DNA from 2 places in the Priestia flexa genome. Region 2 is predicted to be linked to the other one. Evidence: predicted binding sites of a transcription regulator. Region 2 holds the regulator's gene; the other holds the start of a gene.
What was found. Region 2 encodes Rex, which represses fermentation and respiration genes when NADH is low (regulators of the CRP and FNR family bind a similar motif). Its sites were predicted from a motif close to TTGTGAAATATTTCACAA; they were not measured.
Positions count from the first base shown of each region.

Region 1 (5,328 bases), 950 kb from region 2:
TGGAGCGAAAAGGTTCAAAATTTATCAGGCGGAATGAAGCGGAAGCTCAATATCGCCGTTGCGCTCATTCATAAACCAGCGATTTTACTTATGGACGAGCCGACGGTGGGAATTGATTTGCAGTCGAAAATGGAGATTGGCAGATACATTCAAAAGCTTACGAGAGAAGGAAAAACAGTCATCTATATTACGCATGACTTGAATGAAATTCTAGGTTTATGCCACCGATTTGCTGTGTTAAAAGAGGGAGAAGTACAGTTTATCGGTACGATGGAAGAAGCGAGAACCGCAACAAGACAACACAGTGACGAAGCCGTCATCTATCAGCTCCTTCATCCAGCAGTGCAGCGTGGTTATTAAAAGTCGTCTCTACAAGTTAGGGCGGCTTTTTTATTTGTGATAAAATGTAATATATATATTGAATTATGTCATGTATATGTTACAATTGAAATGGAAGGAATTGGTCTATGGTTAAAAATAATGTGAAGTTATTTCGAGTTCAAGCAGATTTAACTCAAAGTGAGTTGGCTGAGAAGGTTGGCGTAACAAGGCAAACGATTAGCCTAATTGAAAAAGGGAAATATAATCCAACTTTAAAACTATGTTTAGAAATTTGTTATGCAGTCGATCAAACGCTTAACGATGTTTTTTGGGTAGAAAGAGAGGGCTCCAATGAAGAAAATAAAAGATGAACGCCTTATTGTTCAAAACTTAAAAAATATTCGAGTGGCTTTTATCATTCAAACATTAGGGATTTTATCCTTATTAGTTTATGACGGGTTACAAAACGGTATTTTACATGCTTATGAAAACCCCCTTTGGTTTATTTTTATTTTAACGGCTGTTGTATTAGGTTACTTAAATTTGAAGATATCAGTGGATGTTTATGACAACAAACGTGAAAATCTTGTTCCTTATTATATTATTCCCCTTGGCAGCTTCCTGCTTGGAGGAGTGTTTACACTAATTGTGACAGCTGGTCCCGATGGAAATCTTCAAAGTGGATTGCTAGTAGGAAGCGTTGTAGGACTTGTGTTTTTTCTAACTTTTACATACGGACACTATTTAGTAAAAAAGAGAAATGAAGAGTAAAAGAGGCGGAGACATAAGTCTTTCGGTTAGCGATTTATCGGAACGATTGAGAGATAATTCGGAAACCAATTTAAAAAAAGAGTGGAATGGAACGAACGTGTTCTTACAACCTAACGATGTTAAAACAGTCATGATTCTTCTTTGAGAAGGGATCATGACTGTTTTATATTTCAGCTTGTTTTTTTACAGGACCTTCTAAAATTGTGTCGAAATTAAGATTGTGAAAATGTGAACAAACTTTAACAAAATGGTGAACAGTATGGTCAACTATAAAAGAAGTTTTTATACTAGGGACTACAATCTGCTAAGAGAAGAGAAAATTCTCTTCCTACATAAAGGAGGAAATGTTTGTGTTTGAGTATGATCCGGTCTTGTATAGTCGAATCTTAACCGGTTTAACACTAGCTGTGCATACGATTTTCTCAACATTAGGAGTCGGGGTTCCACTCTTAATTGCACTTGCTGAATGGATAGGAATTAAACGAAACGATGAACACTACCACTTGCTCGCTAGAAGATGGGCACGCGGATATATCATCACGGTTGCTGTCGGAGTTGTGACAGGTACAGCGATTGCACTGCAGCTGAGTTTGCTATGGCCAAACTTTATGCAGGTAGCTGGTCAAACCATTAGCTTTCCGCTCTTTTTAGAAACATTTGCGTTCTTCTTTGAAGCTATTTTCCTCGGAATTTATTTATATACGTGGGATCGCTTCAAAAATAAAATGTATCACTTGCTGCTGTTAATTCCAGCTGCGCTTGGTGCAACCGCATCGGGTTTCTTTATTACAACGGTAAACTCATTTATGAACGCACCGCTGGGCTTCACATATGAAAACGGCGTGCTTTCAAATATTAATCCGATTGCGGCTATGTTCAACCCGGCGACGCCGACAAAAGTGTCGCACGTTTTATCCTCGGCTTATTTAACGTCTGCGTTTGTACTTGCAGCTATTGCAGCTTTTGCAATTTTACGAGGACGCGATCACGTTTATCATAAAAAAGCGCTGCATTTATCAATGGTCGTTGCGTTTGTCTTTGCCATTGTAACGGCACTTGTTGGAGATTTGTCAGGCAAATATTTAGCAAACTATCAGCCTGAAAAACTCGCAGCGGCTGAATGGCATTTTGAAACAATGGAAGAAGCTTCGCTAATTCTAGGTGGTATTTTAACCGAAGATAACGAAGTGAAGTACGCGCTTGAAATTCCGTATGCGCTCAGTATTTTAGCTCACGGAACTCCGGGAGCTGAAGTCATTGGGCTTGAAGAATACCCTAAAGAAGATTGGCCACCACTTGTTGTTCACTACATGTTCGACTTGATGGTTGCAATTGGAATGGGACTTGCGCTCATTTCATTTATTTACATTGTGATGAAAAAGAAAAAATCATGGAATCCGCTTAACAAACCGCTTCTTAGCTTAATAGTAGCCGGTGGGCCGCTAGCGATGCTTGCGATTGAAGCAGGATGGTTCTTTACAGAAGAAGGACGTCAGCCTTGGATTATTCGAGGCGTTATGCGTACAGCAGAAGGAGCAACAACGTCTCAGCACGTTGATATTATGCTTTATCTGTTCGCTGCTTTATACGTCATTTTAATTGTATCGGCCGTGACGGTTCTTATTCGTACCTTTAGAGCAAATCCTGTCGAAAAAGAATTGAAAAAACGCGGGATTGAATAGGGAGGACTACTATGAGCTATGAAGTAATTGGTATCACGGTACTATGGACATTTTTATACGGCTATTTAATCGTTGCTTCAATTGACTTTGGAGCAGGGTTCTTTAACTACTATGCATCGGTGACAGGGAAAGGACATGTTGTACAAAAAGTAATCAATCGTTACTTGTCTCCGGTATGGGAAGTAACGAACGTATTCTTGATTTTCTTCTATGTTGGATTAGTTGGTTTCTTCCCGTCTCTTGCTTATTATTACGGAACGGCACTGTTGGTTCCTGGAAGCATCGCAATTATCTTAATTGCGCTTCGCGGCTCGTACTATGCGTTTCACCACTATGGAAACAAAGGGCGTCTAGGCTATCAACTTTTATACGGAGCAACGGGACTTTTAATTCCGGCTTCACTTTCCATCGTCTTGACGATTTCAGAAGGTGGTTATATTAAGCTAAACGGCACGAATGTTTCACTTGACTACGGGGCGTTGTTCACCAGCTTTTATTCATGGGCCGTTGTGCTTCTTGCAGTGGTGAGCGTTCTGTATATTTCTGCTTGTTTTTTAACCTTTTACGCGCACAAAGCAGGAGATGAAGGGGCATTTCGCATTTTGCGTAAATACGCATTGTTTTGGAGTACACCTACGATTTTGGCTAGCTTCCTTGTCTTTTGGGCCATGTCAGATCATAACAGCGAGCACTTTGCGAAAATGTTAGATGTATCGTGGCTGTTTGTTTTATCATTCTTGTTCTTTGTCGGAGCCGTTTATTTTATCTGGAAGAAAAAGCGTCTTGGTTTATCATTTATCTTTGTCATGCTGCAGTTTGCCACAGCATTTTACGGGTACGGAGCGGCGCATTTACCGTACTTACTCTATCCGCACGTGACGATTTATGATAGCTTCACAAACGATACAATGGCCATCACGCTTATCATTTCCTTTCTTGCAGGACTATGCTTGCTCGTTCCATCATTATACTTATTGATGCGACTGTTTCTATTTGATAACGAGTACGTGCAGGGTAAGAAGTGAAGGAGGGACGAAATGTGAATACGTTTTTGATTATGATAGCACCTGTGTTGCTTGTGGTTGGTGCAATTGTGTTTTTGTTCATCTGGGGGGCAAAAGGAAAAAGCCCTTATCAGTAAGTACTGCTAACTAAACGTAAGGAGACCGATTGTGTATGGAACTGCTGAGAAAACGAGCATTTGCACATAAAAAAATGATGATTCCGCTCATCCTATCATCGTTGCTAAACGGTGTGATGTTAGTTGGCCAAGCATATTTCTTTGTGTACATTGTCGACCAAATCTTCTTGAAGGACGCGTCGTTTCAAGACGTGCTTCCTTCTTTTATTTATTTATTAATTGTCTTAACTGCTCGGGTGCTGTTTATCTATCTATCAAGAAAACTAGGAATTAAGCTTGGTGAAAAAGTGAAGGGTGAAATCCGAGAAGAGCTTTTTGAAAAATATGCAAACAACCCTTTACAAGCTTCGTTAAGCGGCCAAACGGGTAAAAAAGCGAGCGTAGCGATGGATGCGATTGATGAAGTGGATAACTACTTTAGCTTCTATATTCCGCAGGTCATCCAAACGAGTATTTTGCCGCTTATTATCTTACTTGCCGTGTTTACGCAGCACTGGTTTTCAGGATTATTAATGATGATAACCGCACCATTTTTCCCGATTTATATGATTGTGATTGGGTTAAAAACGCAAAAAAAAGCGGATGTTCAAATGGAAAAAATGACGGCTTTTTCAGGTCATTTCCTCGATGTCCTGCAAGGATTAACGACGCTGAAGCTCATGCGCAAAGCAAAGGTGCAAAAAGACAAGATGAAAGAGAAAAGCTTTGAATTTCGTGATGCGACAATGGATGTTTTGAAAACAGCATTTTCATCTTCTCTGGCACTGGAGTTTATTGCGATGCTAAGCGTTGGTCTCATCGCCTTTGATCTTGGCCTACGCCTTGTTGTATTTGAAAATATTACGTTTTTTGCATCGTTTTTTATTTTAATTCTCGCACCGGATTTTTATCTATCGCTTCGAGATTTAGGTAGTGCATTTCACGCTGGAAGAGGTAGCATCGGGGCAACGAATAAAATCAAAGAAGAGCTTGAAGCTTCCGAACACGGAGTGAAGTGGGGAAATCATCGAGTAGAGCAAGGGCAACCTGCTCATATCGTGCTGGATGATATTCATTTTTCTTATCAAGAAGGAGCATTTTCATTACGTGACGTTTCGTTAATCATTAAGCCGTTTGAAAAAGTAGCGATTATCGGTCCAAACGGATCAGGAAAAACAACGCTGCTTCGATTGATTTCGGGTTTAATTGATCCAACAGAAGGACAAGTAGTCATTAATGGAAAACAGCGAACTGACATTAGCGAAGCGGATTGGTTTGAATCTATCAGCTATATTTCTCAGCACCCGTATTTATTTTCCGGAACGATTAAAGAAAATATTTGCCTTGGTACACAAACTCAAGTGACGGAAGCAGAACTTATAAAAGCAGCCGAAAAAGCGGGGCTGTTACCGCTTATTCAGTCGATGGAAGCTG
Region 1 covers NZ_CP090431.1:915,019-920,346, forward strand. The annotation lists gene LZP85_RS04630 (ABC transporter ATP-binding protein) at 1-360, shown strand, start outside; gene LZP85_RS04635 (helix-turn-helix transcriptional regulator) at 468-692, shown strand; gene LZP85_RS04640 (hypothetical protein) at 673-1,092, shown strand; gene LZP85_RS04645 (cytochrome ubiquinol oxidase subunit I) at 1,443-2,774, shown strand; gene LZP85_RS04650 (cytochrome d ubiquinol oxidase subunit II) at 2,786-3,799, shown strand; gene cydS (cytochrome bd oxidase small subunit CydS family protein) at 3,814-3,915, shown strand; gene cydD (thiol reductant ABC exporter subunit CydD) at 3,951-5,328, shown strand, end outside.
Region 1: a site for Rex is predicted at 1,311-1,328, ahead of LZP85_RS04645 (cytochrome ubiquinol oxidase subunit I). Genes of this name have one in related genera too.

Region 2 (5,328 bases):
TTTTGCTAAGGCGAGTCTTGCTTTTTCTCCACCGCTTAGTGTGGAAACAACCTTTAAGACATCGTCGCCTGAAAATAAAAAATTACCGAGCACAGTTCGAATTTCTTTTTCAGTAGTAGTAGGGTAGTCGTCCCATAATTCATTGAGTACGGCTTTGTTAGACGTCAAGTTTGCCTGTTCTTGATCATAATAGCCTACGGCTACATTAGAACCGAATTGGATTTCTCCTGAAACAAAAGGAAGTTTATTCATTAAGCCTTTTAACAGAGTAGATTTACCAATCCCGTTTGGACCTACTAGGGCAATGCTATCTTGACGAGTAGCACGAAGGTTAATGTTTTTTACAATAAACTGATTTTCTTCATATCCAATGGAAAGGTTGTCAACTTTTAATACTTCATTTCCGCTTTGCCGTTCAATATCAAAGGAAAAGCTTGCACCTTTTTCACCATCGTTTGGCCGATCCATTAGCTCCATGCGTTCTAGCTGTTTACGTCTGCTTTGAGCTCGCTTTGTTGTTGAAGCCCTAGCAATATTTTTTTGAATGAAATCATTAAGCTTTGCTACTTCATCCTGCTGTTTTTCAAATTGCTTCATCTCACGCTCATAGCGTTCGGCTTTTTGTGTTAAATAATTTGAGTAGTTACCAGGATATTTATAGGTGGTTTTTTGACTTACTTCATAGACTTGTGTAACCACTTTATCAAGGAAGTAGCGATCATGGGAGACAATTAGGATAGCGCCATCGTAATTTTGTAAAAATTGCTCTAACCAAGCCAATGTTTCAATGTCAAGATGGTTGGTAGGCTCATCTAAAATTAGCAAATCAGGTTTAGTTAGTAACAGCTTAGCTAGAGCCAGTCGTGTTTTTTGCCCACCGCTTAGTGTAGAAATAGGGGTGGAGTAATCAAAGTTTGAAAAGCGAAACCCGTGCAGGATTGAACGAATGTCAGCTTCGTATTGGTATCCGCCTAGATCTTTAAAGGAAATTTGAAGCTGATCGTATTCCTTTAAAAGCTTTTCATAGTTGTTGGAATCCTGCTGATAAGAAGGGTCTCCCATTTTTTCTTCAAGCTTTCTTAGTTCTTTCTCCATTTTTTGCAATGGCTTGAAGACGGTTAACATTTCGTCCCAAATAGATAAAGTGGATTCTAACACTGTATCCTGTCCCATGTAGTCAATCGTTGTTTCTTTTGGCTTCATAATCTCTCCACTGTCGTAGGAAAGTTCACCAGAAATAATTTTTAGAAGCGTTGATTTTCCCGCTCCGTTTCGACCAACTAGTGCAATGCGGTCTTTAGATTGAACTTCAAGTTTTATATTTGATAAAATCGGGTCTGCCCCGTAATATTTCGTAATTCCGTTTAACTGTAGAATAATCATCGTTTCACCTCTACTCATTTCGACATAGTGTATTTTAACATATTTTTAAGACAGAAGTATGAATAGGTGCATGTCATAAGCATTTCCACAAAATTATGTGTAGAATTCATTATTACCACATAGACTGTGTTAAAATAAACTATAGACTACTGTTCATGAGTGAATAGAAGGTTCACTTAATGGAAGCGCTATCTAATTTAAAAAGAGAATCTTGCTAAGTCAAGCGGAGATCTGAACGATAGCCATTATATCTATCGTAATTAAGGGGGCACAAGATGAATACAGAAAACTTAAAAATACCACAAGCTACAGCAAAGCGGTTGCCACTATACTATCGTTTTATTAAAAATCTACATGCTTCTGGTAAGCAACGTGTATCGTCAGCAGAATTAAGCGAAGCGGTGAAAGTAGACTCCGCTACAATTCGTCGCGATTTTTCCTATTTTGGAGCCTTGGGTAAAAAGGGATATGGCTATAACGTCAATTATTTACTAAGTTTTTTTCGCAAAACATTAGATCAAGATGAAGTAACCAAAGTTGCTCTGATTGGTGTTGGTAATCTTGGAACAGCTTTTTTAAACTACAATTTCATTAAGAATAACAATACAAAAATTGAATTTGCTTTTGATGTTATTGAAGAAAAGGTGGGTACTAACGTTGGAGACGTACCCGTTTATCATTTAGATAAGCTTGAAGAACATATGACAGAAGATATTTCTGTTGCGATCCTAACGGTTCCAGCTACAGTGGCACAGCAAATTACGGACCGCTTAGTCAAATGCGGAATCAAAGGTATTTTAAATTTTACCCCTGCCCGTTTAAATGTGCCAAGCTCTATTCGTCTGCATCACATTGATTTAGCCGTAGAGCTTCAGTCGCTGGTTTACTTTTTGAAAAATTACCCTGAAAATAATATATAATAGAATATATATGTAATAAAGGAGGGGAAACCATGGGATTAGGTGCAGGTAGTGTGATTTTAATTGTAATTTTTGCACTTTTAGTTTTTGGACCAAAGAAGCTTCCCGAGCTTGGTCGAGCTGTAGGCCACACGTTAAGGGAGTTTAAAAGTGCCACTAAAGGAATAATGGAAGATAACGAAGACGAGGGCAAGAAGAAAGAACGAAATCAATAGAGGAATGATTGACATATGAACGAACAAGAAATGTCTGTATATGATCACATTGGTGAACTGCGAAAAAGGATTTTAATCGTCGTCTTTTTCTTTTTTATTGCTACAATTGGCGGTTTTTTCTTAGCGGATCGCGTTATTATTTATCTACAATCAGCAGACGAGGCAAGCTCGCTAACAATGAACGCATTTAAATTGACCGATCCGGTTAAGATTTATATGCAGTTTGCGTTTGTAATTGGATGTGTTGTTTCTGCTCCTATTGCTCTCTATCAATTATGGGCATTTATAAGTCCAGGCTTGTATGATAAAGAGCGAAAAGTAACTCTTGGATACATTCCAATTTCAATTATCCTATTTCTTACTGGTATTTCGTTTGCTTACTTTGTTCTCTTTCCTTTTGTAGTAGAGTTTATGATTCGAATAGCGGATAAGCTAGATGTTAACCAAGTTATTGGTATCAATGAATATTTTTCATTTTTATTTCAGCTTACGCTACCATTTGGTCTATTGTTTCAATTACCCGTTGTCATTATGTTTTTAACAAGACTAGGTATTGTGACGCCACAGTTCTTAAGCAGTATCCGGAAGTACGCTTATTTTGTGTTATTAGTCATAGCGGCTTTTATTACACCTCCAGAATTGTTATCACACCTAATGGTTACAATTCCTTTATTCATCCTTTATGAAATTAGCATTATTATTTCTCGCATTTCCTATCGTAAAATGCTGAAACATAGACAACAATATGAAGAAGCCGTTGGAATTTCTTCTGAATAACAAAAAAAAGCCCCTGTTGTAAGGGGCCTTTTTATTTCTGAGAATCGTTGCTATTTGACTTTTTATATTGCTCCTGAAGCTTTTTAATCTTGCGGTGCAATGAAAAGGTTCGAATCGCAAAGCGAAAATCAAAAGCAGCGACTAAGGCAAACAAGATAGTTGGTAAGGTCCATACGGTCGTATCGACGCTTAAAATAGCTAAATACGTAAAGAGGATTCCCATAATTAAGTAGATAAATCCTCTGGTTAGAGGGATATTATTCATAAACCAAGTCCTTTAATAATAAACTGTAGCTGTTCAGCCTGTTTTTGAATTTCAATAATTTCATCAGCAAAAATCGTTTGAACTAACACAACAATCGTGTTCATCAAGACATGAGCTATAATTGGAACAATAATCAGCTTCGTTCTTGCATATAAAAACGCGAATACAAATCCCATAGCCGTGTAAACTAATAAATGTTCGAAATCCCAGTGGACTGCTGCAAATATAAGTGAACTAATAAAGGCTGAAATAAAGAAATTATATTTACGATATAGAGAACCAAAGATGATTTTTCGGAAGATAATTTCTTCTAAAATTGGTCCAATAACGGATGTGACAACAATTAATAAAGGCGTAACTTTCACTAAATTCAAGATCATTTCCGTATTTTCAGAACCAGGTTCAATACCCAATAAGTTCATTTCAATCATGGCAGCCACAGATTGAGAAGCCATTGCTAAAAAGATGCCAAAGATTGACCAGAATATAGCTGTTGGTAAGCCAGCATGTTCATGTCTCATTGACATTTCACGCTTTAACAACAAAAGTACAATTACTAAAGCCAAGCTAAAGCTGATAATTGTCCAATAAGTCATCGCAAGCTGTTTAGCTACTCCAACGGGTTCGTCATTAAACAGTCCGAGGGATAATAATAACGGAATGCCTAAAATGCTAGAAAACTGCATGATGATATAAGTCAGTACGATATAACCATAGCGCTTTTCCAATCTTCCATACTCCTTTAAAAGGTTTTTTATGTATCATTGTCGAAGAACATGTAGGGAAGCTTTTTGATATGTTTCTTCTTGTTCGTATTGTAACATACATATTATATGAGAGATAAAAGAATGCCTTCTTTTTATGTAGGTATGAGTAGTATGAGTTGAAAAAGGATTTTTTAAATTTTTTTGTGTTTAATACTTGCAAAAAAAAGCTACTTTGTTTTAATATAATAAATGTGTTAGCACTCGGTGAGGTTGAGTGCTAATAAAATGTAAAAACATATTATTTGAGGAGGTTGTTTCACTTGTTAAAGCCATTAGGTGATCGCGTAGTGATTGAACTTGTAAAATCTGAGGAAAAAACAGCAAGCGGTATCGTATTACCAGACAGCGCTAAAGAGAAACCACAAGAGGGTAAAGTTGTTGCTGTTGGTACAGGTCGAGTATTAGAAAGCGGTGAGCGTGTAGCATTAGAGGTAGCTGCAGGCGATCGTATTATCTTCTCAAAATATGCTGGTACTGAAGTGAAATACGAAGGTACTGAATACTTACTTTTACGCGAAAGCGACATTTTAGCTGTAATCGGCTAATTATTCATAACGACTTTTAACAATGTAGAATAGATTATTTTTAAACAATTAGGAGGATGAGTCAAATGGCAAAAGACATTAAGTTTAGCGAAGAAGCACGCCGCTCAATGCTACGTGGTGTGGATACATTAGCGAATGCTGTAAAAGTAACGCTTGGACCAAAAGGGCGTAACGTAGTACTAGAGAAAAAATTCGGTTCTCCATTAATTACAAATGACGGTGTAACAATTGCGAAAGAAATTGAATTAGAAGATGCATTCGAAAACATGGGTGCAAAATTAGTAGCAGAAGTTGCTAGCAAAACAAACGACGTTGCTGGTGACGGTACGACAACTGCAACAGTTTTAGCACAAGCAATGATTCGTGAAGGTCTTAAGAACGTAACGGCTGGTGCGAACCCAATGGGTATCCGTAAAGGGATGGAAAAAGCAGTAGCAGTAGCGATTGAAGAGTTAA
Region 2 covers NZ_CP090431.1:3,960,929-3,966,256, forward strand. The annotation lists gene LZP85_RS20530 (ABC-F family ATP-binding cassette domain-containing protein) at 1-1,383, opposite strand, end outside; gene LZP85_RS20535 (redox-sensing transcriptional repressor Rex) at 1,659-2,303, shown strand; gene LZP85_RS20540 (twin-arginine translocase TatA/TatE family subunit) at 2,336-2,518, shown strand; gene tatC (twin-arginine translocase subunit TatC) at 2,534-3,295, shown strand; gene LZP85_RS20550 (YdiK family protein) at 3,327-3,560, opposite strand; gene LZP85_RS20555 (CPBP family intramembrane glutamic endopeptidase) at 3,557-4,288, opposite strand; gene groES (co-chaperone GroES) at 4,588-4,872, shown strand; gene groL (chaperonin GroEL) at 4,938-5,328, shown strand, end outside.